One region of the Adlercreutzia sp. ZJ138 genome, then DNA from elsewhere that is predicted to be linked to it. Evidence: predicted binding sites of a transcription regulator. Region 1 holds the regulator's gene; the other holds the start of a gene.
The links. Region 1 encodes HrcA, which represses chaperone genes, less so after heat shock. Its sites were predicted from a motif close to TNTTAGCANNCNNNNNNNNNGNNTGCTAANA; they were not measured.

Region 1 (15,776 bases):
CTTTGAAGAACTCATCGCGCAGGATGGTTTTCTTGAATGGGCGTGCTACAGCGGCAGCTACTACGGAACACCACGTGAGCCAGCCGTACGCCATATGGAACAAGGCGTGCAGGTTATTCTCGAAATTGACGTGCAGGGTGCCTTCCAAGTGCGTGAAAAGCTGCCCGAAGCTCATCTGGTGTTCATCGAACCCCCATCAATGGAAGAGCTCGAGCGGCGCCTTCGCGGTAGGGGGACCGAATCGGAAGAGAGCATTCAAAAGCGTCTTCGTGCAGCCGAACTGGAACTTTCGCGCAAAATGGAGTATGATATACAGCTTGTGAATGACAAGCTGGACGTAGCAGCTGACTATTTGGTTGCTTTCGTCAATCAGCAAGCTGAGACTGACAGAGGTTGATGCATAAATGAGTATTATCGATCCGAAGATTGACATTCTTCTCGACCAGACAGACAATGACCGCTTCCTGCTGTGCACGCTCGCATCGAAGCGCGCACACGACATCAATGACATGATGCGCGGTCAGCGCGATCGAGCCATCAAGCTGCAGACCGCGGTGGAGATCGCGCGCGCCGCCGACAAGAAGCCGCTGGCTATCGCGTTCGGCGAAATCGCTCGTGGTGACGTTTCCTACGACTCCGCTTCGATCGACGTCACCTATCACTAGGATAACGACAGTGTGCGCGGATGAGTGTTCGTGCACACGCTGTCGCTTGAACCGTCATGACTGAATTCCAACGCATTATTCTCGTGCATTACCACGAGATCGGGCTCAAAGGCCACAACCGCGCGTCGTTTGAAATGCGCCTGTTGAAAAACCTTGAAGCATTACTCGCCGACTATCCTGTGGTGACCATTCACCGCATTTCTGGTCGGCTATTGGTATTTCTACGCGAAGGCACCGATCGTGAAACCGCACTTGCGGCAACGGATTTGATAACGGCGGTACCAGGTGTTGCGCGTGTATCATGCGGGTACAAGTGCGAGCGAGATATGGCTCTTATGTCCGAGGCGGCGTGCACGGCACTTGGCGAGGTGAAAAGCTTCTGCTCGTTTAAGGTGGCTGCCCGACGTAACCACACTGATTTCCCTACGTGCTCCATGGAAATGAATCGCCTGATTGGGGCCGCACTGTGCGATGCGTTCCCCGAAAAGCGCGTGCAGATGAAAGACCCCGACGTAACCGTAGGCGTGGAAGTGGTGCAAAACGCTTCATACGTGTATGCGAAAAGCGTGCCGGGCATTGGTGGTCTGCCAGTTGGCAGCTCGGGGCGTGTGATGTGCCTGCTTTCGTCGGGCATCGATTCGCCGGTGGCCCTGTGGAAGCTTGCTCGACGCGGTGCGCTGTGTATGGGTATCCACTTTTCAGGGCGTCCTCAAACCTCCGACGCAAGCGAGTATTTGGTTGACGACATCGCACAGGTGCTCGAACACACGGGGTGTATAGCGCGCGTGTTTGTGGTGCCATTTGGCGACTACCAGCGCAAAATCGCACTTTCAGCACCGCCTGAGCTGCGCATTATTTTGTACCGACGGCTCATGTTTATAATTGCCGAACGCGTGGCAAAACGCCAGCGTGCAGGAGCACTGGTTACGGGAGAAAGTCTCGGTCAGGTGGCGTCGCAGACACTCGACAACATCCGCGCAACCGACGATGCCGTTGATATGCCGGTGTTTCGCCCGCTGATTGGCACCGATAAGCTGGAAATCATCGCAGAGGCAAAACGCTTGGGTACCTTCGATATTTCGTCGCAGGATGCCCCTGACTGCTGCACGTTGTTTATGCCGCGAAACCCCGAAACTCACGCGAAGCTTGATGCGGTACGTCTCGCTGAGGCGGCGCTTCCAATTGATGAGTGGATAGAGGAAATCTTAGAGAAGGTAGAATGCCGGGAATATCACTGTCCCGCCTGCTCACCGAAGAGCGCTGCGCGTTAGCACATTATATGAGTTCTTATTCTCCGTACATCATCTGTACGACCTGAAACGCTCGTTCGTGAAGCAATGAACTTTGTCGATTGCTTGTGTGATCTGGGATATTAGATTCCTGCAAGATTTCTGCAAGAAAACCGTTGGAAGCCTGCTGTTTTTGGCAGGCTTTTTCATGCGTTTGTACAAATTCGCGGCAGAATAACGTTCTTCGTAGTGTAGAAATCTGCTACGCATCGCGAGTACTTGACAGATAAGCTCCTGACAGTACGGAAAGGAGCTGCGCACATGTCGTTTCAAGAGCAAGCGGAAAGCATTCGGGCAAAAGCCCATCTAACGGGAACAAAGCTGCCAGTGCTCGTGGGTATCACGGCGATCGCGCTGTGTGTGGTAACACTCGTATCGTTTGGGCTGTTGCGCGCATGCACGAACGATGCGTTTTCCATCAACGTTGCAGAAGGAGCGACCGCCCCAGAAGCGCAAGCACCCGAACAGAACACCAACGACAAAAACGGCACAGAAAACGCCCAAGACGCTTCTTCAGCCGGTTATTCCGCCGATGACACTCAACCAGCCTTCATTTATGTCCACGTAAGTGGTGAAGTTACTCAACCAGGTGTGATAGAACTCGTAGAAGGCGCGCGCGTGTTTGACGCGGTGGAGGCGGCAGGCGGTTTCACCGAAAACGCAGCCACGTCCTCGGTGAACCTTGCGCGTGTGCTGCAAGATGGGGAGCAGTTGTACGTCGCAAGCCTTGAGGAAGCGGTACAGGGGGCACCAGGCGGTGCCCCGAGCACATCGGGTGGCGGGGCGGCAAAGAGATCAAATCCTTCTGCATCGGCAGCGCAGGGGACACTGGTGAACCTGAATTCAGCTGATGTAACCGAATTAGAATCACTTCCAGGTATCGGCGAAAAAACAGCGCAGCGCATCGTCGATGATCGCGAAGCGAATGGCCCCTTTGCTTCGGTTGACGACCTGACGCGTGTGTCGGGTATCGGTGAAAAGAAGCTCGAGGCCATTCGGGAATTTGTATGCGTGTGAGCGGCACATCTCAGCTGCCCACTGTATCCGCTCCGCGGCCCGACGTGCCGCCATTGCTGTCGTTCTCGCTTGCCCTCTGGCTCGGTGCTGCGCTTGCCTACAACGGCGCTCAAGCCGCGACCGCGCGAAGCTGCTTTGTTGTAGCCATAGTAAGCGCGGTACTTTGCCTGGTGGCGCTGCTTATACATTGGAAGGCGGTGCGGGCGTTACCAATGTTGCTTGTTGCGGGCTTGCTCGGCGGTGCGGGGTGGGCTCTCTCGTGCGGTGGTTTACTGCATGGAGACGAAGCTCGCACGCCCACTGGTGGCACAATCGAGCTGCGCGCGATAGAAGACGCACGCGACTTTGGCTTTGGTCCTGTGTTCGCAGCCGAGGTGCTCACTGGGGACGGAGCCGGTTTACATGTGCGAGCGTGCCTGCCCGAAGGCGCGCAAACGCCGTTGTATGGTAATCGGGTGGTGGGCGACGCTTCATGGAGCAATGTTGGAGAGTCGGGGAAAGATCGCGCATGGTCGGCTGGTCTGTCGCACGACATAAAACTGAGCTCATGTGAAATCAAACAAGAGCAAGGGGTTTTCTCAGCCATATCAACGGTTCGCACCCGTGCGATTTCGATGCTCAACGTACAAGCAGAACCTGGCACGGAATCGGGTTCTGCGCTGCTTCAAGCGCTCTTGTGTGGGTATCGGGGTAACTTATCCGACAGTGCTCTGTACGATGCGTTCAAGACAACCGGCCTTGCGCACCTGGTGGCTGTTTCCGGTGCCCACCTCAGTATTGCTTCGATGGCGTTCGGCATCGTGTTACGGAAGCTTCGCACAGGACGAGGTGTGCTTATCGGAGCGCAGGTGCTGTTTCTGGCGTCGTTTCTTGTTCTGACCGGCTGTTCTCCTTCGTCAGTGCGAGCTGCCATTATGGCAGGTGTGTCGCTTCTGTCGTTTTTTGCGGGCAAACGGCATGCATCGCTTGCGGCAGTGGGCTTGGCAGTAGTGGCGTTCATTCTACTGGATGCGAAGAATGCGGTGTCGGTGTCGTTCACGTTGTCAGCGTTGAGTACTGCTGGCATTGTCATGTTCGCGCCGCTGTTTTCAGGGTGGGTTGACCGCGTGCAATTCGCACCGATTCGTGTCGCTTGTGGCCCGGTTGTTATAACGCTTGCATCGTCGGTACTCACCGGTGCGTATTCGGCGGCACTCTTCTCGCAGACGTCGCTTGTCGGCCCACTTGCCAACGTGCTTACTGCGCCGTTTTTCCCGGTGTTGTGCGTTGGTGGGTACGTAAGCTGTGCGGCCGGACTCACGTTTCCTTTCACAGCACATGCCTGTGTGGGAGCAGCGTGTGTTGCGGCAACGTGGTTCAACAATTTGGTTCAAGCATGTGCCGCCATACCTCATGCAGCCATTCCGATATACGCGAATCCGGCGGTGTGTTTGGCGGTATCGGGCGCTTTTGCTGCGGCACTATGGATGGCCTGGCCAACGAGGGTTTCGGTGCGCACGGCATCAGCGCTTCTTGCCGGCGCAGTTGTGCTCTGCGTGGTGCCGTGGGCGGTGTCTGCGCGATGCTCTGACGAAGTTGTCATGCTAGATGTGGGGCAGGGCGATGCATTTCTGGTGAGAAGTGAAGGAAGCGCGGTACTCATCGACACGGGAACCAACGACGCAATGTTGCGCGAGGCACTTGCCCGACATCGGGTACTCTCGCTTGATGCGGTTATTATCTCGCACGGGGACGACGATCACATGGGATCACTCGAGGATGTAGCGAACGTGGTAGAAATCGACAACATACTGGTGGCAAACGACGCCTTTTCCTGTGCTTGCGATTCTTGCGAGCGTCTGCTTCATGCAGCGAGCTTGGCGGCACGTGATGGCTCGGTTTTAGGACTTTCGCCAGGAGATGAGATTGAGGTGGGCAATTTTTCCTTGTCGGTAATATGGCCTGACTCATTTTCCGATGAAGGGGGCAATGCTGACAGTCTGTGCTTGTTAATGACGCATAACGTAAGCTCCACCGACACCACGCGCTCAGCAACAATGCTATTCACAGGAGATGCCGAAGCTGAGCAGCTCGAATACATGATCGATGAAGAGCGCATAGGAAACGTTGATGTGCTCAAGGTTGGCCATCACGGTTCGCGTGCGTCGCTGACCGACGAGGTAGCACGTGAGCTTTCGCCGAACATCGCACTCATAAGCGTAGGCGAGAGTAACCGCTACGGGCATCCGGCCGACGAGTGTCTTGCCATACTTGACGGTGTTGGTGCACAGGTGTTTCGCACCGACGAACAGGAAGATGTTTCGTGCACGTTCGAAAACGATGGCACAGTGCGGGTTCAGGTGGGATAGAATCGCTGCCATGGCCAATGCTTCCAAAGACACTCCGCTGCTTCCTGTGTACCTCATTGTTGGTGAGGACGCTTTGAAGCGCGATGCGGTACTGAAACGGTTACGCACGCGACTTGAGTCGAAGGGTGACTTGGCGTTCAACTCCGATACATTTGACGGTTCCACGGCGGTGGGCACCGACATCGTTTCTGCCTGCAACACAGTTCCATTTGCCAGCGACGTTCGCTTGGTAGAGGTGAAAGCCGCAGATCACCTTAAAGAGGCAGATATCGACGCGCTGGTATCTTACGTGAAGAATCCGTGTGCCACCACGGTGCTCGCCCTTGTTGCCGACAAGATGGCCAAGAACAGGCGGTTGCGCAAGGCGGTTGCTGCCGTAGGGAAGAGCTCAGTCATCGAATGTACGCCATTGAAGCGCTACGAGCTGCCCAAAACCGTGCGCTCCATGGCGGTGTCGCATGGTTTTACTATGACCGATCGCGCGGCAAGGCTGCTCGTTGATCTTGTTGGTGAGGACACGGTTCATCTCGATGCCGAGGTTCGCAAGATCGCGCTCGCACATTTTGGCAAACGAACGGTTGACGAGCGCGACGTAACGGCAGTTGTGCAGCGTACTGCGGAAGCGAAACCCTGGGAGTTTGTTGACGCCTTCACTTCGCGCGACATTCGTGCTTGTATGGATTTGTTCGGACGGATGAGTTCTGCGTCGCCCTATGCGCTCATGGCAGCGTGCACGGCACGGGTACGCGAGCTAATCTGCGTCCAATCGCTCACTAAGCGCGGGCAGGGCATAAGCGTTGCCGATGCTCTTGGTATGCCTGACTGGAAAGTGAAACATCATGCCGCGTGGGCGCGGGGCTTCACAGAGCGCGAGCTGAGGTGTGCGCTCATATCGGCATGCGATGCAGAGCGCGCCATGAAAAGCGGAGCCGACGCGCGCACGGCGTTTCTTGATTGGGTGCTTTCGGTAATTGTCCGAAAGTAATTGGCGCCGACTTGTGTCGACGCCAATTCAGCTCAGAGTATTTCTCTGTAACGCTTTGAATGTATGCGTGGTCTTTCGAGCCTCTCGTAACTACCGTAAACGACGTTACTCAACCCTCGTCTCACCTATAAACGCTATTCGGCAGCCTCTTCGCCTTCGGCAGCTTCGGCCTCAGCGGCTTCCTTCGCCTTGCGGGCAGCAGCCTCAGCCTCCATCTTCAGCTGCTTCTCACGACGAACAGCCTTTTCCTCGGCAGCAGCGACTACGGCAGCATGCTTAGCAGCCTTGCGGGCGGCCTTCTTCGAACCGGTCTTCTGCGGCTTCGGCTCCGGCTTCACATACGCGGCACGATCGGCGTCGGTAACCACGGTGTTTGCGAGCATCATGATGCCCGACTTACGGTTGGCGGCCTGGTTCTTGTGGATAACACCCTTGGAAGCGGCCTTATCCATCAAACGGCAAGCGGCCAGTGCGGCAGCATACGCCTCGGCACCATTGCTGGCGGCCACAGCGTCCTTCACGCGACGGGTGGCGGTCTTCAGCTGCGACTTGACGGCGCGGTTGCGCATGCGGCGCTTCTCGTTGGTGATAATACGCTTCTTCTGGCTCTTAATATTTGCCATGTCGTTCTCCTTCGAAACGATGCGGAACAATACGTGCGAACCGGCGACGCGTGTCGTTTCCCCATCCGAGAACCGGCAGAGCGAAAGCATATGCAGTGTGTGGAGGTGAAGGAAGGCAAAGAACGCGCAACCACAACGTGAACAGCCGCCCTACAGCGAATGCACGTGCGCGCGATCTCGTTGGCAAGCCACTGGTTTTCCGACTCACCGCAGGCCTTCGGCCCTCCAGCAACGCACATCCTTCATGCAGCCATGTCTGCGGATTCGCGGATAGGGAATATCGCGCGCAGGTGTCGCTGGTTTACGCAAGGCGATAGATTATCAAATTGAACGGGAAAAATCCATTTATTCTTCCGAATCAACGTTTTTCCATATTGAAAACGGAACTGCACGCAATCCATAGGGTAGAATATCGCAACATTGACGCTTTGCGCCGCCGAAGATTTTGTCATCGGCTGGTGACACGAATAGAGTTGATCGAAAGATAAGGTTATGGCGAACGACCCAACGCATATTAGAAACTTTTCCATCATTGCGCACATCGACCACGGCAAGTCGACGTTGTCCGACCGCGTGTTGGAACTTACAGGCACCGTGGCCGCACGCGACATGCAAGCGCAGCTGCTCGACTCCATGGACATCGAACGCGAGCGCGGCATCACCATCAAAAGCCAGGCTGTGCGTGTGAAATACACGGCCGATGATGGTGAGAAATACCAGTTCAACCTTATCGACACGCCCGGTCATGTCGACTTCACCTATGAGGTGAGCCGAAGTTTGGCCGCATGCGAGGGCGCTGTCCTTGTAGTCGATGCGACGCAGGGTGTTGAGGCGCAAACGGTGGCTAACGCCATGATGGCTATGAACGCGAACTTGGAGATTATTCCGCTCATCAACAAGATCGATCTGCCTGCCGCCGACCCCGACCGCGTACGGGCAGAAATCGAGGATGGCCTGGCCATTCCCGCCGACGATGCGGTGCTTGCAAGCGGCAAAACAGGCGAGGGCGTACACGACATGCTCGAAGCGGTGGTCTACGGCATCCCTGCACCAACTGGGGACGCACATGCCCCCTTACGCGCGCTCATCTTCGACAGCTACTTCGATGCCTACCGCGGCGTGGTAGCACTTATACGCGTGGTTGACGGTCACATTGCAAAAGGCGATCGCGTGCGTATGATGGCCACTGGTGCCGAGGTGCTCGTTGAGGAAGTTGGCGCGCGCCGCCCTGCCGAAACGCCATTACCCGAGCTAACTGTGGGCGAGGTGGGATATCTGGTCACGGGGCTTAAAGACGTCCGTCAGGTGAAGGTGGGTGACACCGTAACCGCCCTGCACGGTGGCGTCGACGAGCCGCTGCCGGGCTATCGCGAGGCGAAACCAATGGTGTACACGGGTTTGTTCCCCATTGATGGCGACCAGTACGAGCCATTAAAAGAAGCGCTTGAGAAGCTGTCGCTGAACGATCCGGCACTTGTCTGGGAACCCGAAAAGTCACATGCACTGGGCTTTGGCTTCCGCGTGGGCTTTCTGGGGCTATTGCACATGGAAGTTATCAAGGAGCGCCTCGAACGCGAGTTTGGGCTCGACTTGCTGGCCACCGCGCCGAGTGTTGAATACCGTATACACAAGCAGGCAGGCGAAATAATCACGATTCATTCGCCCCAAGAAATGCCTGATCCTGGCGAGATCGTGATGGTGGAAGAACCGTATCTGAAGGCGAAGATTCTCATTCCGCCCGACTACGTGGGCGCGGTGATGGACCTTACCGTACAGCGCCGCGGCACCTTCGTTACGATGAACTACCTTTCACAAACCACAGTGGAGATGCTGTGGGAGATTCCGCTCTCCGAGCTTATTTTGGACTACTTCGACAAGCTCAAGTCGAGTACGAAAGGCTACGCCAGCCTCGACTACGATTTCGCAGGATACAAGCCATCCAAGCTGGTGAAACTTGATATTTTATTGTCGGGCAAACCAATCGATGCGCTGTCGTTTATCGTACACAAAGACAAGGCGTACGATCGCGGACGGGTACTGTGCGAGAAGCTGAAGGAGATCATTCCGCGGCAACTCTTCGAAGTACCCATTCAAGCTGCTATCGGCGGGCGCGTGCTGGCGCGCCAAACGGTGAAGGCGAAGCGTAAAGACGTGCTTGCGAAATGCTACGGCGGCGACATTAGTCGTAAACGTAAGCTGTTAGAAAAGCAGAAAGCCGGTAAAAAGCGCATGAAGGCCATCGGCAATGTGGAAGTGCCCCAAGAGGCGTTCATGGCGATTCTAAAGGTGGACGATTAGCCCATGACAAGAAAACGCGAAGAATACGACTGGCTCAACGACCCCTTCGACGAGAAAAAATGCGCCGAAGAGCTTCAGCGCGCCCGTAGATCAAAGGCAACGGGATGCCTGGTTGCCTTTGTCGCCGTAGTGGCGGTTGCGCTGCTCGTCGCGCTCGGTATCGGCGTTATTGGCGCGCTGAGTAGCGGGCTTAGTTTCTAGGGAACGCGACGCGTGACGTTGTTTGGGAAATACAATGTACTGCTCGCGCCCATGGCGGGCGTGAGTGACATCGCGTTTCGCACGTTGTGTCTGGAACAAGGAGCCGATCTGGCGTTTACCGAAATGGTGTCAGCGAAGGGACTGTCGTACGCCAACGAGAAAACCCGAAACCTGCTGGCGCTGGCCGCAGGGGAGAAAAGCGTTGGTGTGCAATTATTCGGCCATGAACCCGACACTATGGCAAGTCAAGCGGCGTGGATTGAAGACGTGATGGGTCAGACGCTTGCGTACTTGGATATCAATATGGGCTGCCCCGCGCGCAAAATCGTAAGCAAGGGTGACGGCAGTGCCCTCATGCGCGAACCCGATCTTGCGGCCAGCATCGTGCGGGCGGTAAAGGAGGCTGTCAGCCATCCGGTGACGGTGAAGTTCCGGCGTGGCTGGTCGATAGGCGACGAAACGGCACCGCAGTTCGCGCAGCGCATGGAAGATGCCGGTGCCGACGCGCTTGCTGTGCATGGGCGCTACGCCGAGCAGCTGTACCGCGGCAGTGCCGATTGGGGCACCATCGCGCGTGTGAAGGATGCAGTTCGCGTACCGGTTATTGGCAACGGAGACGTGCGAAGCGGTACCGACGCCGTGCGCATGCGTGACGTGACCGGCTGCGACGCCATTATGATTGCGCGTGCTGCTGAGGGGAACCCCTGGTTGTTCTCCCAGGTAAAAGCGGCGCTTGCGGGCAACAGCGAACCATGTACACCAACCGTCGAGCAGCGCTTACGCATGGCGCGTCGCCATGCCCAGTTACTGTCACAACGTGAGGGTCGAAACATCGTGCGTATGCGCAAGCATGCCATGTGGTACGTGGCGGGCCTGCCGGGCGCGGCGTGCGCACGCGAGCGCATCAACCACTGCTCAACGCTTTCGGATTTCGACGCTGTGTTCGATGAGCTGCTAGAAATCGCTGAGGGAAGCAACGCGGAGCGCAGGTAAGAAACGCTAGCTGGTTTCGCCAGCCCAAAGCTTACCGAAAAGCACCGTATCAACAGAAAGGATCCACACATGCCGCATGATCCGTATAAGGCGCTCTACCTTCATCTGCCGTTTTGTGTGCAGCGCTGCGGCTACTGTGATTTCACGACGCGCGCTGTTCCAACCGGTTCGACCGAGATCGACGAGTACGTGGAGGATTTGTGCTTGCAAATCCGCCGTAAGGCGAAAGAAGGCGAGCTCACCGAGGTGAAAACGATATACATTGGGGGTGGCACACCGAGCCATGTTGGCACCTCAAGGTTGTCTATGCTGCTGTACACCTTGTCGCTTTCCCTACGGCTTGAGCCAGACGTAGAGTGCACTATGGAAGCGAACCCCGAAAGTCTAACCGAGCGTATGGTGCGCGACATCTGGGCGCTGGGCGTAAACCGCTTATCTATCGGCGTGCAAAGCTTTAATGACAGCTTATTGGAAACGCTTGGTCGCGCGCACAGCGCCGACGATGCCCGGCGCGCCATTGTGGCGGCGCAAGAGCGCTTCGAGAACGTGAGTATCGATCTTATGTGCGGACTTCCTGGTCAGAGCGCCAATAACTTTCGCGCAAGCTTGGAGGAAGCCGTCTCGTTGGGCGTTACACATATAAGCGTGTATCCACTTACTATTGAAAAACATACGCCATTCGCGCGCATGGTCGCGTGTGGTCAGTTGGAAGAACCCGACGATGATATAGAAGCTGAGCACATGGAGCTAGCAGAAAAGGTACTCGGACAAGCGGGGTTTACGCGCTACGAGGTTGCCAGTTACGCTCGTCCAGGTTTCGAGAGCAGACACAATACGGCATACTGGACAGGCGTGCCGTATTTAGGGCTTGGGCTTGCGGCCACCACTATGACGCAGAATTCAAACCGCCGGATGCGCATGCAGGACGGGCAGGTTACCGATGATCTTGACGCGCGGCAGATGGCGGCAGAAGACCTGATGCTTGGCATGCGTATGTCACGTGGAGTAAGCGACGAGCGCGTTGCTGCGGCAAGCGCACTTCTGCCCGACGTACGTACAACGTTTGAAGAGCTTGCTCGCGATGGCTTGGCTGTGCACGAGCACGGGCGTTGGAAGCCGACCAGAACAGGGTGGCTTTGCGGCAACGAATTATACGGTCGCTTGTTCAACCTTGCACCGTAAAGCATCCTGGGGCTACTTTCGTCTCGCTGGGTTCTGGCAATCCCGCTGGCAACCCTTTAGAAACCCCATTCACATTCATGTCGAATTCGCGCGTTTCAAGCCCGAATGTGGCGCTCGCGTTGAATTTTTCCTCGCTGACCATTCATATTAGCACTCGCGCTTGTCGGCTGCTAAAATAGCGTTTCACATACAACGTCGATCGCGCCAGTGTCTTAATGGAGGGACACTGCGGGCGGTTGTGGCATGTTTTGGATTCGACGCAAAGGGAGGTGCCATGCTTTCTGACCGGAGACAACGCGTTCTAGCAGCGCTTATAGAGGAATATGTGGCACGCGCGCTTCCCGTTGGGTCGCGCACACTCGTGGAGCAGTACCAGCTGGGTGTGAGTTCAGCAACGGTGAGAAACGAGCTATCGGTGCTCGAAGAAGACGGCTACATCACGCAGCCGCACACCTCGGCGGGTCGCATTCCTACCGACTACGGATATCGCGCCTTTGTTGACCGCCTGTTTCAGCAGGGTCTTCTGCCACAGGAGTCTCCGTATGCCGCAGCGGTTGAACGCATGCGCGCCAGCGCCGCCGAGCTCGATTCGCTGCTTGAACAAACCTCGCTTGCGCTTTCTCGCTTCACCGACTGCCTTTCTATTGTTATTGCGCCAAGTGTTATGGACATGCGCATCAAGCAGATATCGGTGATCTCGCTGTCGCCGCGCAAAGCACTTGTAGTGGTGGTCACTGAAGACGCGCGTGTATTTAACCGCCAGATGGAGTTCTCAACCGACATTTCCCCTGATGATCTCGCTCGAGTACAAACCCTGCTCGCCGAAATGTTCTCGGAGCGCTCGCTTCACGAAATGGAAGAGCGCCTGGCACATGGCTTCAGCACGGCAGTTGCCGACCCACTCGTGCGCATGGTTCTCGAAGAAGTGCTCTCATGCCTGCAAGAGGGCGAACTCTCGCGCGCTCGCAGACTCGGTGTAAGTTCACTTTTGTCGAAACCCGAGTTCAGCCACTCGCAATCGCTCATTCCGGTGATGGAAGTACTCGAGGATGACACTGTGCTTCTGCAAATTTTTGATGATGCGGCACATGCAGGAGGTGCGTTACCAACGGTGCATATCGGAAGCGAAAACGTGGCGGCGGGTCTCTCGGGCGTATCGGTGGTTGCCAGTAGTTACGGCGAAGGCGCGGCAACCGGCGTTGTGGCAGTTGTTGGCCCTACACGCATGGACTATTCGAAGGTCATTCACGCGGTGCAGGTTGCAAGCGCCGCTTTACAGGATAGATAGCCGAATCTTCACACGGCAAGGAAAGGTAACGTTTCATGGCTCAGGATCTTTATGAGGTGATAGGCGTCGCGCGCGATGCGTCTGACGACGAGATAAAAAAGGCGTTCCGTCGCAAGGCGCGCCAGCTCCATCCCGACATCAACAAGGCACCCGATGCCGAAGATCGCTTCAAGGAACTCAACGAAGCCTATGATGTGCTATCCGACCCTGCGAAGCGCGCCCAGTACGATCGCTTCGGCACAATTCCCGGTGCGGCGTCGGGTGGTTCACCCTTCGGCGGCGGCTATGTCGATTTCGAGGACCTGTTCGGCGGGGGCTTCGGCATGGGCGATATCTTCAGCTCGTTTTTCGGCGGTAGTGGCGGACGGACGACCACGCGCACGGAAGGCCGCGACATGGGAGTCGGTTTGCGGCTGACTCTTGAAGAGGTTGCGTCAGGCGTGAAGAAGGAAATTGTTTACGACCGCTTGGCACCGTGCGCCGATTGTGATGGTACGGGCTTGGGTGAGAACGGCCGCGAGGTTGTGTGTCCCGACTGTAACGGGCGCGGCCGGGTAGTTACCGTGCAGCACACGTTCTTGGGCGACATGCAAACAGCATCACCGTGCCAGACATGCGGCGGCACGGGCAAGTCGATCGAAAACCCGTGCCCCGAATGCGACGGGCAGGGCAGGGTACCCGATCGCCAGCGCGTCACCGTGGAAGTTCCAGCCGGCATCCGCGACGGCCAGCAGCTGCGCATTACCGGATTCGGAGAGGCCGGCATGCATGCGGCTCGATCGGGTGACCTTATTGTCACGTGCCGTATTCAACAGCATGAATACTTCGAGCGTGAAGGCGACAGCCTGCATACTCGCGTAAACGTGTCTATCGCACAAGCTTCACTGGGTGCCGAAATTGAGATCGACGGCATCATGGAAGACGAACGCATTAGCGTGCGTATCCCCGAAGGATGTCAAAACGAACAGGTCATTCGCGTGAGGAACTACGGCATGCCGCGCTTCCGCAGCGACGCACGCGGCGACATGTATGTGCACGTAAACGTAGTGGTGCCGAAGAAGCTGACGAAGCGTCAGCGCGAGATCCTTGAGCAACTGGCAGCTGAGATGGGTGAAGACGTAGCGGATGCGCGCACGCCTTTCCAGAAGTTGCGCGACGCATTCAACTAACAGCTCCACCGTTGTAAAAGGAGATCATGTGTCTCTTCATCGGTTCTTTTTGGATAATCAGGTACTTGCAGCGGAAACCAACGAGGTGTTTCCGCTGCGTCTTGCGCCAGACGATGCTAAGCATGCCCGCGTGCTGCGTCTTGTACCCGGCGAACATGTTGCTGTAGTAGACGCCGCAAGCGACTACTTTGAGTGCGAGATCGTTCGTATTGACGATGCAATTCCGATCGTGCGCATCGCTTGTCGTGAAGACGCAAAGACGTCGCGACCGCAGGTGATACTCGTGCAGGGTCTGGCAAAAGGCGACAAGATGGACTCGGTCGTGCGCCATGCCACTGAGTTAGGTGTAGCAGCGTTTGTGCCACTTGCCTGCGAACGCGCAATCGTAAAGCTGGATGCGAAGAAGGCGGCTTCCCGACGCGAGCGCTGGCAGGCTATTGCAAAGTCGGCCGCCATGCAGTCAGGGCAGCCCTTCGTGCCCGATGTTGCCCCAGTTGCAACACTCGATCAGGCAATTGAGCTTATGTGTGAGGCAACAGCTGTGCTTGTCTGCTGGGAAGAAGCGCCGGGGTCAGCCGCCATTGATGAAGCTCTGTGGGAAGGGATGAAGCGCTGCGCCTGCAGCCAGGTTGCCGATGCACGTGTAGCTGTGGTGGTCGGCCCGGAAGGAGGGCTTGCTGATCGTGAAGTCAGTCGCATCGTGGAAGGTGTTAAATGCGGGTTTACTGTGTCGCTTGGACCGAGTATCCTGCGCACCGAAACCGCTGGCGTGGTCGCTCCGGCGCTTGTGCTTTACGAGCTGGGATGCTTAGGCGCAAGGGGCAACAGATGAAGTTTCAGGTGATTAATCTCGGTTGCAAGGTGAATCGCGTCGAATCCGATTCATTTGCAGCGGCGCTACTGGCGCGCGGACACGTCCCAACCGATGCAGGCGATGCGGCATTGGTGGTAGTGAACACCTGCACGGTCACGGGTCAGGCCGAACGGAAAACGCGCAAGGCAACCCATCAGGCGCTGCGCGCGAACCCCGATGCGTTGGTGGTAGTGACTGGCTGCGCTGTAGCAATCGACGCAAAAACGTATACCGACATGAGTGACCGTGTGGTTGTGGCACCAAAAGGCACACTGCTGCAAGTGCTTGAAGGTCAATCGAGCATCATCGAAGATGTCTTGGCTGGTGATAAGGATGCCTCAGCTGGTGAGATTGTGCATCTGCTCGATCGCATGGAGCTGCATGGTTTTGAGGACACTACGCACACGCATGCAACCGCATTGCGTATTGGCGAGAGCTTTCGCACGCGTGTCGGCGTAAAAGTACAGGATGGCTGTGACAACGCCTGCACCTATTGCATCGTTCACGTAGCTCGCGGACCCGCTTGGAGCCGTTCGGTCACGTCGATTGTCGACGAAGTGCTCGAGCTGGCACAGGCGGGTGCGAAAGAAGTGGTACTGACCGGTATCAACTTGGGGTCGTACCATGCGTCCACGGGATCGGCGAGTGAGGTGCGCCTTGCGGGACTACTGAAGATCCTGCTCGAGGCAACCGACCGTAGTGCGCGCGGTACGCAGGAACTCATTCGCTTCCGCGTGTCGAGTATCGAGCCGCGCGATGTCGCGCCCGATTTCGTGCAGTTACTGTCAAGCACTCAGGGGCGTATCTGTCGGCATTTGCACCTGCCATTGCAATCGGGAAGTTCGAAGGTATTGCGCGAGATGGC
Region 2 (15,776 bases), on a different contig from region 1:
CGCAGTCGAACCTGTCGACTGCGATCAAGGAGCTCGAACGCGAGCTGGGCATTAGCATTTTCACGCGCAGTAACCGCGGCGTCACCCTCACCAACGACGGCACCGAGCTTTTGGGTTACGCCCGCCAGGTCATCGAACAGGCCGACATGTTGGAGGCGCGCTACGCCGGTCAGGACAGCTCGCACGTACGCCTCGCTGTTTCCACACAGCACTATGCGTTCTCGGTGCAGGCGTTTGTGAACGTCATCGAGTCGTGCGAGGGAGAAGACTACGAATTCATCATGCGCGAATGCGCAACGAGCGAGATCATCGATGACGTACGGTCGTTTCGCAGCGAAGTGGGTATCTTATATATGGACAGCTTCAACAAACGCGTCATTCAAAAAGCGCTTGACGATGCCGACGTGGCGTTCTTTCCCCTGTTCGACGCGAAGGTACACGTATTCGTGGGCGAGCGACACCCACTGGCAAACCACACATCGCTAACTCCCGAAGACTTAGAGCCGTACCCGCGCTACTCATTCGAGCAGGGTTCCATGAATTCGTTTTACTACGCAGAAGAGCCACTGTCATACCTGCCGCATTCCCGCAACATCCGCATCTCCGACCGCGGCACCCTTTCACAGCTGCTTTCGAGTCACAACGGATACACGCTGTCAACCGGCGTGCTTTCAGGAGAAATGACATCGGGAATCAGCCGTATTCCGCTTACCTGCGACGAAGTGATGCAGGTCGGCTACATCATGCACAACGAGCGCAAGCCACATGCCCTGCTTCGCAGCTACTTGTCGGAACTACACCGCATCATTGAAGCGAACCCCACTGTCACGCACTATTTGGGGTAAGTTGAAACGCAGCGGCACTCCACAGTTATGGGAAAGCGTTAAAGCGAAGAATAAACCGCCGCATTCTATAGGCTGAAACACAGCGGCACCCCGCAGTTAAGGGGTGCCGCTATACATCGTTATTGTGCGATATTATCGCGCGTTACTCACGTACGGCGCTTTGTCCTTCAGCAGCACGTCATGCGCGCCGCCCTCAACGATAGACGTTGATGACACCAGTGTCAGCTTCGCCTTCTGTTGGAATTCGGGGATAGTAAGCGCACCACAGTTGCACATGGTCGACTTCAGCTTCAACAGTGTGACGTCCATGTTGTCTTTCAGGCTGCCAGCGTAGGGTACGTACGAGTCAACACCCTCTTCGAACGACAGCGCCTTCTTCTTGCCGCCCAAATCGTAACGTCCCCAGTTGCGTGCACGCGCAGAGCCTTCGCCCCAGTATTCCTTCATGTAGGTGCCGTTGACCATCACCTTAGCGGACGGGCTTTCGTCAAAGCGGGCGAAGTAGCGGCCGAGCATCACGAAATCGGCACCCATGGCAAGCGCCAGCGAGATGTGATGGTCATACACGATGCCACCATCGGAGCAGATAGGCACGTACACACCCGTCTCCTTGAAATACGCATCGCGAGCCTTTGCAACCTCAATGGTGGCAGTGGCCTGACCGCGACCGATGCCTTTCGTCTCGCGGGTAATGCAGATGGAACCGCCGCCGATGCCAATCTTCACGAAGTCGGCACCTGCGTCGGCCAAGAAGCGGAAGCCTTCGTCGTCAACGACGTTACCAGCGCCAATCTTCACGGTGTCGCCGTAATTCTCGCGTACCCACTCGATAGTCATCTTCTGCCAGTCGGAATAACCCTCGGAACTGTCGATGCAGATCACGTCGACGCCGGCCTCCACCAGCGCCGGAACTCGCTCGGCATAGTCACGCGAGTTGATACCCGCACCCACCATGTAGCGCTTCTGTGAGTCGAGCATCTCGTTGGGGTTCGACTTGTGTGAATCGTAGTCCTTACGGAACACCATATACTTCAGGCAGTCGTTCTCATCAACCACGGGAAGCGAGTTCAGCTTGTGATCCCAAATGATATCGTTGGCAGCCTTCAGCGTGGTATCGGCCGGTGCCACGATCAGCTTTTCGCGCGGGGTCATGAAGTTGGCAACCTTCTCGTCTAAGCTCATGCGAGAAAGACGATAGTCGCGCTCGGTTACAACACCTAACAGCTTGCCGTTGGGCTTGGCACCCTCGGTTACGGGCATGGTGGAGTGTCCCAGCCTCTCTTTGAGCGCCACAACATCAGCTAAGGTCATGTCGGACGACAGGTTTGCATCGCTTTCCACGAAGCCGGCTTTGTGATCTTTGACGCGCTTCACCATGGCAGCCTCATCCTCAATAGACTGGTTGCCATAGATGAACGACAAGCCGCCTTCGGTCGCCAACGCCACCGCCATGTGATCGTCCGACACGGCAGCCATGATGGCGCTCACCATGGGTGTATTCAGCGACAGCGGGCATTCCTCTTCGGCGGGGCGATACTTCACCAGCGGCGTTTTCAAGCTGACTGCAGTCGGAACGCACGTGGAAGGAGTGTGCCCCGGAACGAGCAGATACTCATTAAATGTACGGGACGGCTCTTCGAAATAGTAGGCCATGAGATCTCCTTCTTCACTCGGCACGATGGATGAACGAATATCGCGCTATTGTACTACGCAAAGCACGGGAATACCTGGCGCAGTCCCGCACACGGCAAAAAAGAACGGGCCCGAATGGACCCGTTCGTCACACGCGATGGTGCTGTTCTGCGATTCCGCACAGCTTAGAAGCGCTGGAACTTGTCGGCGGCGCAACCGCAGATGGGGCACTTCTCGAAGTTGTCACCCTTCTCGATGTAGCCGCAGATGGGGCACAGGAAGTAGTCGTCGTTATCGACGGCATCCAGGTTGTTGTACGCCTCCATATACTTCTCTGCATGCACCGATTCAGCCAGCTTAGCGCGGGTAAACACGCGAACAGCCTTGGCGTTGCCCTCTTCGATAGCCTTGTTGATGAAGGTAGGATACATGTCAGCAGTCTCGTAGATTTCGCCCTGCGCAGCACCAATGAGGTTCAGGTCAGTTGCCTCAACAACAACCTCATCAGCGGTGGGGCGCTCATAGCCTTCCTCCAGCTCGGCAATAAGAGCTGCTTCCATGCCAATGTGAATCTGCTCGGCAGCGGAAGCGGCGCGGAACAGCTTGGCAGCCTGCGCGAATCCTTCCTCGTCAGCCTTAACGGCGCACGCAGCGTACTTGGCGGAAGCTCCTGTTTCGCCGCAAACGGCTGCCTTCAGGTTGTCCAGCGTGGTGCCAGCCGTGGTGGCGGACTCAGTTACCGCATGGAAGTTGGAAGAATTCTCAGGGGTGGGAATAACGTCGCGAACGATCATCATGATCTCCTTTTCGTCTTCGGGATAGTGCTTCAGGATTCCTCTGCAATCCGCCGAAACGTTGGCAGCGCATTTCCTCCCTCAAGCTAGCGCAAGTGTATCTTATTGATACAAAATATCAATAAGCTTCGCAAGGTTTACAAGTTGATACCTAAGCGCATGCAACGACTACGTTTTTCCCACTCGCAGCCACGCCGAAGTACTGTACTCCGGCAGCGCCGTGCGCACTCGCCGCTCCATAAGCACGATCGATTGCTTGTGTAAGCGCAGCAGTGGCAAGAGCGGCCAAGTCGGCTGCGCCAGGTGTATCAGGTGCAGCGTACTTTAACTCGATGACAATAGCAGGATCGCGGTCAGGCTCACAAGGAGTGAGAAGGATATCAAAACGTCCGCGCCCTGCTTCACGATTCGACACCGGATCTGCATAGCCGCGCAAGCCAAACAAGAGACCCAGCATAAGCATGTGGTAGCTGTTTTCGCGCGTTAAATCGAAGAAACTAGCCGAGCTCAGCATAATACGTGTGAGCTCTTCTTGCACAGCCTGCGCCTCACCACAAATCAACGCCCGATGCAAAGCACTCAACCGATCTCGCCCACCAGCTGCTTCGGAAAACCGTTGGAGGATTTCGCTGCGGAATAGTTTCGCCACCTCCAAATTAGGAATACGCAGAAGGCGCATTACATCGGTGTCATTCGGGAATTCCGTGTCGTCGGTCGTCAGATAACCGGCCAGATACAGCATGCTCCATACTGCTTCCTCCCGTACACCCAGATCGGGAAAAACAACGCGCAAATCAAGCGGGGAAGCAATCGTGCCGCCTTGCTCTAACAGGGAAAACAACTCAGCCAGCACATCCTCGCTTGCATTACGCACCACTTCACCGATTACCGAGTTGCTGGAGGTGTTGCCCCAATATACGTCGGTCTGATATCCCTGGCTGAAACAACTCACCACACTCCAAGGGTTGTACACGTCCACTTTGCCAAACCGATAGCCATCGTACCAAGCTTGCACGTCATCCATGCATGATGTCGTTCCGCAGTACTCCGCAAGCGCATCCACCTCATCCTTGGTGAATCCGTAACGCTCATCTGAATCGACATTCAATGATGTGTTTACCACAAGATTATTGAGATCGGAAAAAATTGACTCTCTCGAAATACGCTGCACACCTGTGAGCACAGCGAATGCAAGCGCCTCGTTATCCTTAAGAGCGCCCGTGAGCCAAGCTTTTAAAAAAGCAACAACCTCGTCATAGTAGCCGTAGGAATGCCCGGCCATTACCGGTGCATCGTATTCATCGATCAACACCACAGAACGGCGACCATAATGCCTGGCCAGAAGCGTCGACAGTAGCAACAACGATTGCACGAGAGAGCCTTGGTCTGTCTCGCCTGTGGCAATACGAGCAAAAAGCCCTTGGTCGATATCACTCAAACGATCACTTTCCGCAAGATAACCATGCCGACGGTACTCTGCAGCAATTGAAGCGGCAATGCCACTCAGAAAACCCTCCCAGTCCAGGCTTTTCAAGTTGTTGAACGAAAAACGGATAACGGGATATGCTTGATAGTACTCACGGTAGCGCCCACCCTCTGCATCCCAGATAGCAAGTCCACAAAACAGAGGTTTTGTATCCGCACCAACAAAGTCGTTCGGAGAAGGAATTTCGAAAAACCGCTGCAGCATACTCAAATTGAGCGATTTGCCAAAACGGCGCGGGCGACAGAACAGCATGGCGACCGACCCACTATCGAGTACGTCAGCTATAAGCATGGATTTATCGACAAACACTGCGTTCTCAACAACAGAGGTGAAACTGCTGTTACCAACAGGCAACACCTTGCGGCACGCCAGATCGGATATGCGCACGTTGCCCTTACGAAAGATCCCGTTCTCGTAGATGCCGTGAGTTCCTTTGTCCATGAATGCCGCTTTCTTGCTCGATGTCTCATCTGCGCGGTGAAGTGCGCGCCGCGCGAGCTTTCGGGTAATTATACGCTATATCCAAAGAAGCCGACTCCCGCCCACCTCAGTCAGCCACACTGCCCACCGCCCACAGGCGCAACCCAAAAACGAACAAAAGGCCCTTTCAAATATCAATAAGCTTCGCAAGGTTTCCAAGTTGTCGCTTAGGCGCAGGCCGCATTCGCGGTAGAATCGGTGCGTTCAACAAGTGTCGTCCGCGAACAAGGGGCCACACGGAAGTGCGAGCCCAAGCCAGAGGGCAAAATCCCACGCGGACGGCCCAACGCGAAAGGCAGGTGTGCTATGGAACGCGAAAACGCATGGAAGAACTACGACGAGGAAGCCTTAGCCGAGCTTGAGAAGCTTAGCAAGGGCTACATCGATTTCATATCAGAGAACAAAACCGAGCGCGAAGTGACGGCCGCATCGATCCGCATGGCCGAACAAGCAGGCTACATGCCGCTCGAGCGCGCCGTGAGCGAAGGACGTACGCTTCACACAGGTGACAAGGTGTGGGCGCATATGCAGGGCAAGGCGCTCATGCTCGTGCAGCTAGGAAGCGCCCCACTGCAACAGGGAATAAACATCTTAGGGGCACATGTGGACAGCCCACGTTTAGACATCAAGCAGAACCCGCTGTACGAATCGGGCGACTTCGCGCTGCTGGACACGCATTATTACGGTGGAATTAAGAAGTACCAATGGGTAACGCTTCCTTTGGCACTTCACGGGGTAGTTGCCAAAACCGACGGCACCGTGATCGATATCTGCATCGGCGAAGACGAGGCCGACCCGGTGTTCTGCGTAACCGACATCCTGCCGCACCTGGGTGCGCAACAGATGGAGAAGCCCGCAGCGAAGATCGTCGAAGGCGAAGACCTCGACGTGCTGGTAGGCAGCCGTCCAGCCATGCAGGCTCGTACCGAAGACGCAAAGCATACCGACGCTGCCGCCAACGATCCCACAACGCCCACCGTGGCCACCGATAAAGAGGGGAGCACAAAAGACCCGGTAAAGGCATACGTGCTTTCTCTCTTGCAGCAGAAATACGACATCAGCGAAGAGGACTTCCTGTCCGCCGAGCTTGAGGTGGTGCCCGCCGGACGGGCGCGCGAACTCGGGTTTGACCGCAGCATGGTAATCGGCTACGGACAAGACGACAGCGTATGCGCGTACACCTCGCTGGTAGCGCAGTTAGATGCGCCAGCCGAGCTGAACAAAACGGCGGTGTGTCTCCTAGTCGACAAGGAAGAGATCGGAAGCGTCGGTGCCAGCGGCATGACATCGCACTTCTTTGAGAACACCATGGCCGAAATCTTAGCGTTAGCCGACGAGCAGCTTGCCGGACGGCGCGCCGAAGTTGGCGGCGGCCTTGCACTGCGCCGCTGTTTGGCAGCATCAAGCATGCTGTCATCTGACGTATCGGCCGGATTCGACCCATTGTACGCCGGCGTGTTCGAAACGAAGAACACCGCATATTTAGGCCGTGGCCTGGTATTCAACAAGTACACGGGGGCGCGCGGCAAAAGCGGTAGCAACGACGCTCGTGCCGAATTCGTGGCACGTGTGCGCCGGGTGATGGACGATGCGCACGTAAGCTTCCAAACCGCCGAGTTAGGGCGCGTCGATGCGGGCGGCGGCGGCACTATCGCCTACATTCCCGCTGAATATGGCATGGACGTCATTGACTCGGGTGTGCCGGTGCTGTCAATGCATTCGCCGTGGGAGGTAACCAGCAAGGCCGACATCTTCGAAGCCTACAAAGGCTACGCAGCATTTTTAACGAACGCGTAAGTTAGAAAACAAACCATCCGGCTATCTGCGCATAATCTCACTGGATCAAGCCCTCCATGCGCAGATTGCCACCGTTCACTCACCCCTCCTTATACCCAACCTCCGATATGCAACGTTCATTCACAACGCTTGAGCACCCATTATTACGGAAGCGTAACGACGATGTGACGATTTAGCACTCTCGCTTCACGAGTGCTAATAATCGTGCCATACTCTTTGCGAACCAAAAAACGGTCCGGTTCGAGACCCCCGATGCGAGGATGTAAAGCGCAAGCGATACGGAAGGCATGTAACAGCACCACCCGTACAGGGTACACACATCACCCGCCTGCGCTCATGCATCCACTAACTCGGCGCATCGAAGCCAAACCGGCCACGACGCACAAAGGAGTTGACACTCATGACGAAGATGATGGTAACCACACCGCGCAATGCCCACCGCAGCCTACTCAACGAGCTGATGAGCGATCCGTTCGATGCCTTCTTTAACATGCCGGCCATGCCCGCGCAGAAGATGGCACCCACACTCATGCGCACCGACATCAAGGAAACCCCGACCGCCTTCGAGCTGACTATCGATCTGCCTGGCTTCAAGAAAGAGGACGTAAAGATCGAGCTGAAGGAAGGTAACCTGCACGTATCTGCTGAAACTCGCAGCGAGTCAAGCGACACAGATGAGGCTGGCACCTACGTTCGCAAGGAACGCTTCAGCGGAAAGTGCAGCCGCACCTTCTATGCCGGCGAAGACATCGAAGAGGACGAAATCCGCGCCCGCTTCGAGAACGGTGTCCTCAGCATTACGGTACCGAAGAAGCAGGAGCAGCCCAAGCTGGAAGAGTCGAGAAGCATCGCCATCGACTAAGCTGCCCGGCAAGCGGTAGCCGACAACTGTACCATGCAGCTCACCGGCTACCGAACCAGCCCCCCTTGGGTGAAGCAACCCCTTACCCCATTTCGCTTCACCCCTTCTTTCTCCTTCAGGAAAGCGGCCCACGTGGTCGCTTTCCTGCGTTTGGAAGCAAGCACGCAGCAAATCGCGCTGCAAGCCTTGCCGCATCCGACAGCCGCGCCACCTGCGTCTATCCTGCCACTGCGTTTTCTTACATGCGCTTCCAGAAATCCTGCGAAAGCTCCTTGCGGTTGGCACAACCCGTCTTCTTAAAAATGTTGTGCATGTGCACCTTCACTGTGTTGAGCGCGATGCCCATGCCCGACGCTATGTTTTGATTGTCCTTGCCCGACAGCGCCTGCCCCAACACCTCGCGCTCACGCGCCGACAGCCCATAACGACGCGCATAGGCAAGCAAGTTCTCACGCATCTTCTCGTCATCAGGGCCATCCTTAATGGCAGTTGGCTCGTGAAAACGCATAAGCAGCATGCGTGCTGCGTCACGACAGGCAAAAAAGGCGCAGGCGAGCAGCAGTACATTTTCGGCGTAGTTTCGCTCTGAGCTTATAAGAACTGGTCCAATTTGGAAGTACGGCGTATCGCAAATCAAAAACCCGTAGACATCCTCAATGACAATACAGGCACCCAACACGACCAATGTGGCCGCAATCCAGCGCTTCCGCCACAGACGCGCCCGTTCGAACTCGTCTTTCGTGCGGAGGAAGCGCATAGTTGCCGCGCAGAGCATCCACAGCAAAAACACGCTACGCAACGTATAGAATGCAAAGCGCTGAAACCCGCTATCAGGAAAGCCCACCAGCACGAACTCGCTCAAACCAATGAACACCAGGCCGGGCACGATGCGCATCGCTTCACGTGTGTCTCCCACGTACTCGCAAATGATCAGCCAAAGCGAAACAAGAAAACCCGCACCGGTGAAGATCACCAAAAACGACCGAACGAGCAAGTACGTGCCGTCGTGCACAAATGTCGCATCAATGTGCTCCATGAACACGTCTTGAAACACCAGTACCACGTCGAAAAAGTACGACAGGAAACCCGTGAAGGAATAGAGCATCATTTTACTGCGGCCTACCAAAAACGCCGACAAGCACGCCGCAGCCGCCAAACACGATGCGAGCAGCGTGAGGATCATCTCGTAGAACAGCAGTAGTTCCATGACGCTCGACCTTTCGCTCACATCCACGGGGGATGGCGTCTACATGAATAGTCTTCAGGTGATAATCGGACGCTTGCCAACACCCAAAGCAAAACTCGAAGATTACTTCACTTGAAACTCAAAAGCCGAACTCAAACCATTTGCGCCGCGCGGTGGAATCGGGTGCTTTTTGCTTTCATAAACACGCGCGTTTCGTTCAACAGGATTATCTCAAAAAGGAAGCGCTGCGTAAACGAAAAGACGCGTTTCTGATTTTCGCACATATACTTTCATCAGGCGTTTATTGAGGGATTAGCAAGTTTTACAAACACGTTAATCACAAGATACACCAAGCCGTGCATCCCCGTTAATCCTTCACGGCACGCCAAAACCATGCAATGGTGGCTATGTAGTAACACGGGAGAGGGACACCCAAACAAGACAGAGGCGCAACACCTTCGATTCGCACCCTTGCAGCACGATCGCTGCGCTTTGACGTCCGCCAAAGCTCTGCAGCGTGAAGCATAGATGTACCGTTCGCATCCATTGGGAAGGACCCTTGGAAAACGACCAGAAAAGGAGGGGCTATCATGTCTGACACTGCCAAGAAAAGCAGAAAGAAGCGCTCGATATCTTCATTCACCATTCTTTTGATCATGTTGGTGGTTCTGGCCATTCTTACGCTCATCATGGCGTTTACCGGAACCGAAGGCATTGAGGGGGCAACGCTGTCAGGCGTGCTCACTGCTCCGGTGAAGGGCTTTACGGACGCTTTACCCATCTGTTTGTTTGTTATCATCCTCGGTGGCTTTTTAGGTGTTGTCACCGAAACCGGTGCGCTTGATGCCGGCATCGCGGCGCTGGTGAAAAAGATGCACGGCAACGAGCTTATCCTCATTCCTATCCTCATGTTCATCTTCTCCATTGGCGGCACCACCTACGGCATGCTCGAGGAAACCGTGCCATTCTACCTGCTGCTCGCGGCGACCATGGTGGCCGCCGGCTTCGACAGCATGGTTGGCGCATCCGTGGTGCTGCTGGGCGCTGGCTGCGGTGTGCTGGGTTCCACGGTAAACCCGTTCGCCATCGGCGCTGCGGTCGACTCGCTGTCAGGCACCGGTCTTGAGGTAAACCAAGGCATTATCATCGGCTTGGGTGCTGCACTGTGGCTGATCTCGTTGGCTATTTCAATCGTGTTTGTCATGCGCTACGCAAAGAAGGTTAAAGCTGACAAGGGTTCCACTATTCTGTCGCTGCAAGAACAAGAAGTCATGAATAAGGAATTTGGCGAGGAAGCCAAAGCTGCACAGGAAGCCAAAGCAGACCCAAACGCAAAGCTACTCAGCGGCCGCCAGAAGGCAACGCTTATCGTGTTCGGCCTGACGTTTTTGGTCATGGTTATCAGCTTCATTCCGTGGGAAGACCTTGGCGTAGATATGTTTAACGCCGGCGCTGCTTATGAAGAGGTTGCCACCGATGTGAACGGCGACGAAATTACCGCCGTATACGACGAGGCCACCGACTCTGCCCTAACGCTTAATGGCGAAGCTTCCGGTGTTGCTGTTACCGAAGAGCAAGTGTCGAGCAGTTGGTCATCGTTCTTGACGGGCCTCCCGCTTGGTCAGTGGTACTTTGACGAAGCATCTACGTGGTTCTTGCTGATGGCAATCATCATCGGCCTGATCGGCGGCATTTCCGAAAGCCGCTTCGTGAAGGCGTTCGTTAACGGCTGCGCCAGTATGATGTCGGTCGTGCTCATCATCGCACTCGCCCGCTCCATCACCGTACTCATGGCTGAAACAGGCCTATCGGTTTGGATTCTCGAGAACGCCGCCAACGCACTGGCTGGCATGTCGGCAGTTATCTTCGCCCCACTGTCATACCTGCTCTACATCGTACTGTCGTTCCTGATTCCGTCTTCGTCGGGTATGGCAACGGTGTCCATGCCCATCATGGGCCCCTTGGCAAGCCATCTCGGCTTCTCTGTTGAGACAATGGTGGTCATCTTCAGCGCCGGCAATGGCCTGGTGAACCTGTTCACCCCCACCTGCGGTGCTATCATGGGCGGCTTGGCAATTGCCAAAATCGAGTACTCAACCTGGTTGAAGTTCGGCGCGAAACTATTCATCATCTTGGGTGTGGTCAGCATGCTGGTTCTCACCGCAGCGATGGTTATCTTGCAGTAGCGCATTGCTGGCCTGCAAAGCCGCACAGCCGCGCAAACCGCACGGCTTGCGAAAAGCGAACTTTGCTGCACTACAAACGGGAGACGTCCACTTCGGTGGGCGTCTCCCGTTTTACCATGCATAAATGAGTTCCCTGCTCAGCGGCCGAGGCCTACCGCGCCTATCGCACCTACCACTTGGGCGCTTCACCGTCTAAGATGCCCCGTCTAAGATACCCAGCGCAATCTCGTAGCCACCCGCACCGTAGCTTAAGCACTTCGACACGCGCGCGATGGTAGTGGCCGACGCGCCCGTTTCCTCTTCGATAGCCGCATACGACTTCCCCGCCGACAATAGGCGCGCCACAGTCAGGCGTTGTGAGGTGTCCTTGATCTCGCGGATAGTGAACAGGTCCTCCAGCAACGCGAAGATGGTGTCTTCGTCGTTAAGCTCGGCAAGCACGCGCAGCAGATCATCGACTTCCTTCGTTCTGATTTCGGCCATAGCTGTGCCTTTCTTACGAATAGAACAAGATCTCGTTGTAGGTGGGCACGGGCCACAGCGCGTCGTCAACCAGAATTTCCATGCGATCGACCGCCGCGCGCAGCGCATCCATAATGGGAATGATCTCGTGGGCGTACGTATTGGCTTTCTCCTGCCCGTTCTCAACCTCAAGTACCGCATAGTGCGCCGTGTGCAGCGCCTCCAGATGCTCGTTGATCTCGTCGACACCGCCGAGCAGTTTGTTCAGCAATGTTTCTTGCTGGCGCACCGGCGCGTTCGGAGCAACAGCCTTGATGGCGGCGATGTTGCTGGCGATGCGGCCCGCATATTCGTTGATAGCGGGAAGGAACATGCGGCGCACCATGCGCTTCATCGTGCGCACCTCGATGTTCATAAGCTTGTTGTACTTCTCCAGCTTCACCTCGTAGCGGCTGCGCGCTTCGGTTTCCGACAAGATGCCGAACATCTCGAACAAATCGATACTGCGCTGCTCGATAAAGCACGGCAGCGCTTCGGCTGTGGTCTTGTTATTCGCCAGACCGCGACGTGCGGCTTCTTGTTCCCATTCGGTAGAATAGCCATTGCCGTTGAAGATGATGCGACGATGAACACGCAACGTGTCCTTGATGTAGTTAATGGCAGCCGCCTCGAATTCCTCGCCGCGCTTGCCCTCCATAGCATCGGCAAAATCCTTCAGGCTCTTGGCCATAGCTGCATTCAAAATGGTGTTGCAGTCAGCCAGGTTCACCGCACTGCCCGGCATGCGGAACTCGAATTTGTTGCCTGTAAACGCAAAGGGGCTGGTACGGTTGCGGTCGGTGTTGTCCTTCAGGAAGTTCGGAAGCACATCGACGCCCAAGTCCATGGATACCTTGTGAGCGCTTTCGTACTCGCGGTCACTCACCAACGCTTCCACAATGGCTTCTAGCTCGTCACCCAAGAAGATCGACACGATGGCGGGCGGTGCCTCGTCGGCACCCAAGCGATGATCGTTGCCGCACGACGCCACCGACATGCGCAACAGCTCCTGATAGTCATCGACGGCTTGGATGACGCCTGTCAAAAACACCAGGAATCGCAGGTTCTCCATGGGGTTCTCGCCTGGGTCAAGCAGATTCTTCTTGCCTGCCGAGATAGACCAGTTGTTGTGCTTGCCACTACCGTTTACTCCAGCGAACGGCTTCTCATGCTGCAAACACACCAAGCCATGATGCGAAGCTAAGAGCTTCATCTTCTCCATGGTGAGCAGGTTCTCGTCGATACCACGATTCGTGGTGGTGAAAATAGGTGCCAGTTCGTGCTGGGCGGGTGCCACTTCGTTGTGTTTGGTCTTCGCAGCAATGCCAAGCGCCCACAGCTCGTTGTCGAGCTCTTTCATGAACTCGTTCACCGTGGGGCGAATAGCACCGAAGTAGTGCTCTTCAAGTTCTTGGCCCTTGCACGGGCAGTAGCCAAACATCGTGCGGCCGGTGAGCACCAAATCGAGCCGTTGCTCGTACATTTTCTCAGAAATGAGGAAATACTCCTGCTCAGCGCCGAGTGTGGTGGTCACGCGCTGCTGCCGCTCGCCAAACAGTGCCAGCACGCGGTTAGCCTGCACATCAATTGCTTTCATCGATCGCAGCAGCGGGGTTTTCTTGTCGAGCGCCTCGCCGGTATAGCTGCAAAATGCCGTGGGAATGCACAGTACTTCGTCTTTGATAAAGGCATAGCTGGTGGGGTCCCACGTGGTATACCCGCGCGCTTCGAAGGTGGCACGCAGACCGCCCGACGGGAAGCTCGACGCATCAGGTTCGCCTTGAATAAGCTCCTTACCCGAAAATGTCATGATGGCGCGGCCGTCGGGTTTCGGATCGATGAAGCTGTCATGCTTTTCGGACGTAATACCCGAAAGCGGCTGAAACCAGTGAGTGTAATGTGTGGCGCCCAGTTCGATGGCCCATTCCTTCATGGCATGAGCCACCACGTTGGCAACTTCGGGGTTCAGCGGATCGCCATCCTGTACCGTCTTCATAAGCTGCTTGAACGTTGCGGAAGGCAGGCGCTCCTGCATCGTATGAACATCAAACACCATAGAACCGTAAATTTCGGAAATGTTCGTCATGTGACCCCGTACTCCTTACACCATGTCAGCCGAGAAGGTAACTCTCATACAATAGCACGCCTGCGCAAACAAGCGCAGCGACATTGCACCCTTACCAAAGTAACGTCGCAATGTTTCGCGCCGATTGCCGCAGGTTGCTGCAGGTGAAAAAGCCTCTTGAAGCACCCAGAAACCCATAATACGCGCACACAAGAAATCTCCGATAATCCAAGCAGATCCCTTCGCCCACCACCAAACGCGAACGAACTGTTTTTCATCGACGCTTCTCGCCCAAAAATAAGTTTCGCCGACTTGAAAAGCCGGCGAAACGAAAACTTGCTGCGTGTTTGAGTTTAGCGCTTGCTGAACTGCGGGCGCTTGCGGGCCTTCTTCAGACCGTACTTCTTACGCTCGACCACACGGGCGTCACGCGTCAGGAAGCCAGCCTTCTTCAGCTCGGCGCGATAGTCGCCAGCTGCCAGCAGGGCGCGGGAAATGCCGTGACGCAACGCGCCAGACTGACCCGAAACGCCACCGCCATTGATGCGGGCGATAACGTCAAAATGATCAACGGTGTCGGTCACCTTGAACGGAACGAGCGCGGCATCAAGCAAGGCCTGACGGCCGAAATACTCTTTGCCTTCGCGACCGTTGACGGTCACCTTGCCGGTACCAGGAACAAGACGCACGCGGGCGACAGCATTCTTGCGACGACCGGTGCCGTAGTACAAAGCTTCACCTGCCATGGGTTAGTCCTCCATCTTGATCTCGCGGGGCTTCTGAGCCATATGCGGATGCTCCGCACCGGCGTACACCTTGAGCTTTTTGCCCTGGGCGCGGCCGAGCGTGTTCTTCGGCAGCATGCCCTTCACAGCATGTTCGATAACGCGCTCAGGATGCTTGGCCATAGCCTCGGCGAAGGTTTCGCACTTCAACCCACCCGGATATCCGCTGTGGCGGTAGTACTCTTTGCTGGTTGCCTTCGTGCCAGTCAGACGGATCTTGTCCGCGTTAATGATAATCACGAAGTCACCGGTGTCCACATGCGGCGTGTACTGCGGCTTGTGCTTGCCCTTCAGAATGTGCGCGGCCTTAGTAGCGACGCGACCCAAAACCTGATCCGTAGCGTCGATCAAGACCCATTCGCGCTCAACTTCGTTGGGCTTCGCGTAATACGTCTTCACTCTACATTCCTCCAATAAGCTCTTTCGCCTGTGCGGTTTCCCACCAGGCGGCCATCGCTTGCCGAAACCAGGAGAAGCAGCCTCGTTTCGTTTCTGCAATGAATGTCGTTTGTCAAAAGTGCAGCTCAAACGGATGCTGGTTTCCTACGCCAGCACGCCACCTTCGGGCCTGGACTCCCTAAGGCAACGGCGCTTCCGCCCATTGCTGCATGCACGGGGCTTTTGATAAGCGAACTTTTGCATTGTATCCGCCCTCATCAGGCAAAGTCAACGGAAAAATGAAGGTATATTCGCGATCTGCACATTATCGGAAAATTGGCGGGGTCTTGAAAGAGTATGCCGTAATAGAACCCTCTCAATCCCCCACCGTCTTGCGCGCTCAGCGCATATTATGCGCGCGGATTGTCGACGATGGTGGCTTCAACCTCGATCGGATCCGCTGTGGTTGGCGCATCCGCAGTTGGTGCACCGCCCTCGGGTGCCGAAGCGGCAGGTGTTGGCGCAGGTTCCGCCGCAGCCGCTTGCGCAAACCATGCGGCACGAATGTCGTCGATAGACCGTCCGCATCCGCTGCAGAACAAGTGATCGCCAGCCACGCGCGACCCACAGAATGGACACAGCGGCGACTGCTGCGCCTCGGTCTGCGCCTGCTCGGCGAGATTAGCTATTTGAGCTCTCACCTGTTCGCGCTCAATGTCGAGTGCAGCAATACCGTCGTAAAGCCGCTCACGCCCCGCACGCATGTCTGGGTCATCTTT

Region 2: G7Y43_RS01080 (Hsp20/alpha crystallin family protein) is a predicted target of HrcA. The motif match lies at 7,205-7,235, and genes of this name have one in related genera.

The regions. Positions count from the first base shown of each region.
Region 1 covers NZ_JAAKEA010000005.1:91,174-106,949, reverse strand. Annotated here, with positions in the region: gene gmk (guanylate kinase) at 1-397, shown strand, start outside; gene G7Y43_RS03715 (DNA-directed RNA polymerase subunit omega) at 405-665, shown strand; gene thiI (tRNA uracil 4-sulfurtransferase ThiI) at 722-1,936, shown strand; gene G7Y43_RS03705 (ComEA family DNA-binding protein) at 2,216-2,971, shown strand; gene G7Y43_RS03700 (DNA internalization-related competence protein ComEC/Rec2) at 2,968-5,319, shown strand; gene holA (DNA polymerase III subunit delta) at 5,330-6,304, shown strand; gene rpsT (30S ribosomal protein S20) at 6,439-6,927, opposite strand; gene lepA (translation elongation factor 4) at 7,420-9,225, shown strand; gene G7Y43_RS03680 (hypothetical protein) at 9,229-9,426, shown strand; gene dusB (tRNA dihydrouridine synthase DusB) at 9,439-10,419, shown strand; gene hemW (radical SAM family heme chaperone HemW) at 10,489-11,601, shown strand; gene hrcA (heat-inducible transcriptional repressor HrcA) at 11,876-12,889, shown strand; gene dnaJ (molecular chaperone DnaJ) at 12,925-14,058, shown strand; gene G7Y43_RS03655 (16S rRNA (uracil(1498)-N(3))-methyltransferase) at 14,087-14,890, shown strand; gene mtaB (tRNA (N(6)-L-threonylcarbamoyladenosine(37)-C(2))-methylthiotransferase MtaB) at 14,887-15,776, shown strand, end outside.
Region 2 covers NZ_JAAKEA010000002.1:34,143-49,918, forward strand. Annotated here, with positions in the region: gene G7Y43_RS01055 (LysR family transcriptional regulator) at 1-845, shown strand, start outside; gene G7Y43_RS01060 (IMP dehydrogenase) at 978-2,498, opposite strand; gene G7Y43_RS01065 (rubrerythrin family protein) at 2,663-3,274, opposite strand; gene G7Y43_RS01070 (AAA family ATPase) at 3,423-5,198, opposite strand; gene G7Y43_RS01075 (aminopeptidase) at 5,544-7,034, shown strand; gene G7Y43_RS01080 (Hsp20/alpha crystallin family protein) at 7,444-7,896, shown strand; gene G7Y43_RS01085 (helix-turn-helix transcriptional regulator) at 8,135-9,103, opposite strand; gene G7Y43_RS01090 (YfcC family protein) at 9,673-11,268, shown strand; gene G7Y43_RS01095 (YerC/YecD family TrpR-related protein) at 11,461-11,751, opposite strand; gene G7Y43_RS01100 (glutamine synthetase III) at 11,765-13,855, opposite strand; gene rpsI (30S ribosomal protein S9) at 14,188-14,580, opposite strand; gene rplM (50S ribosomal protein L13) at 14,584-15,018, opposite strand; gene G7Y43_RS01115 (zinc ribbon domain-containing protein) at 15,408-15,776, opposite strand, start outside.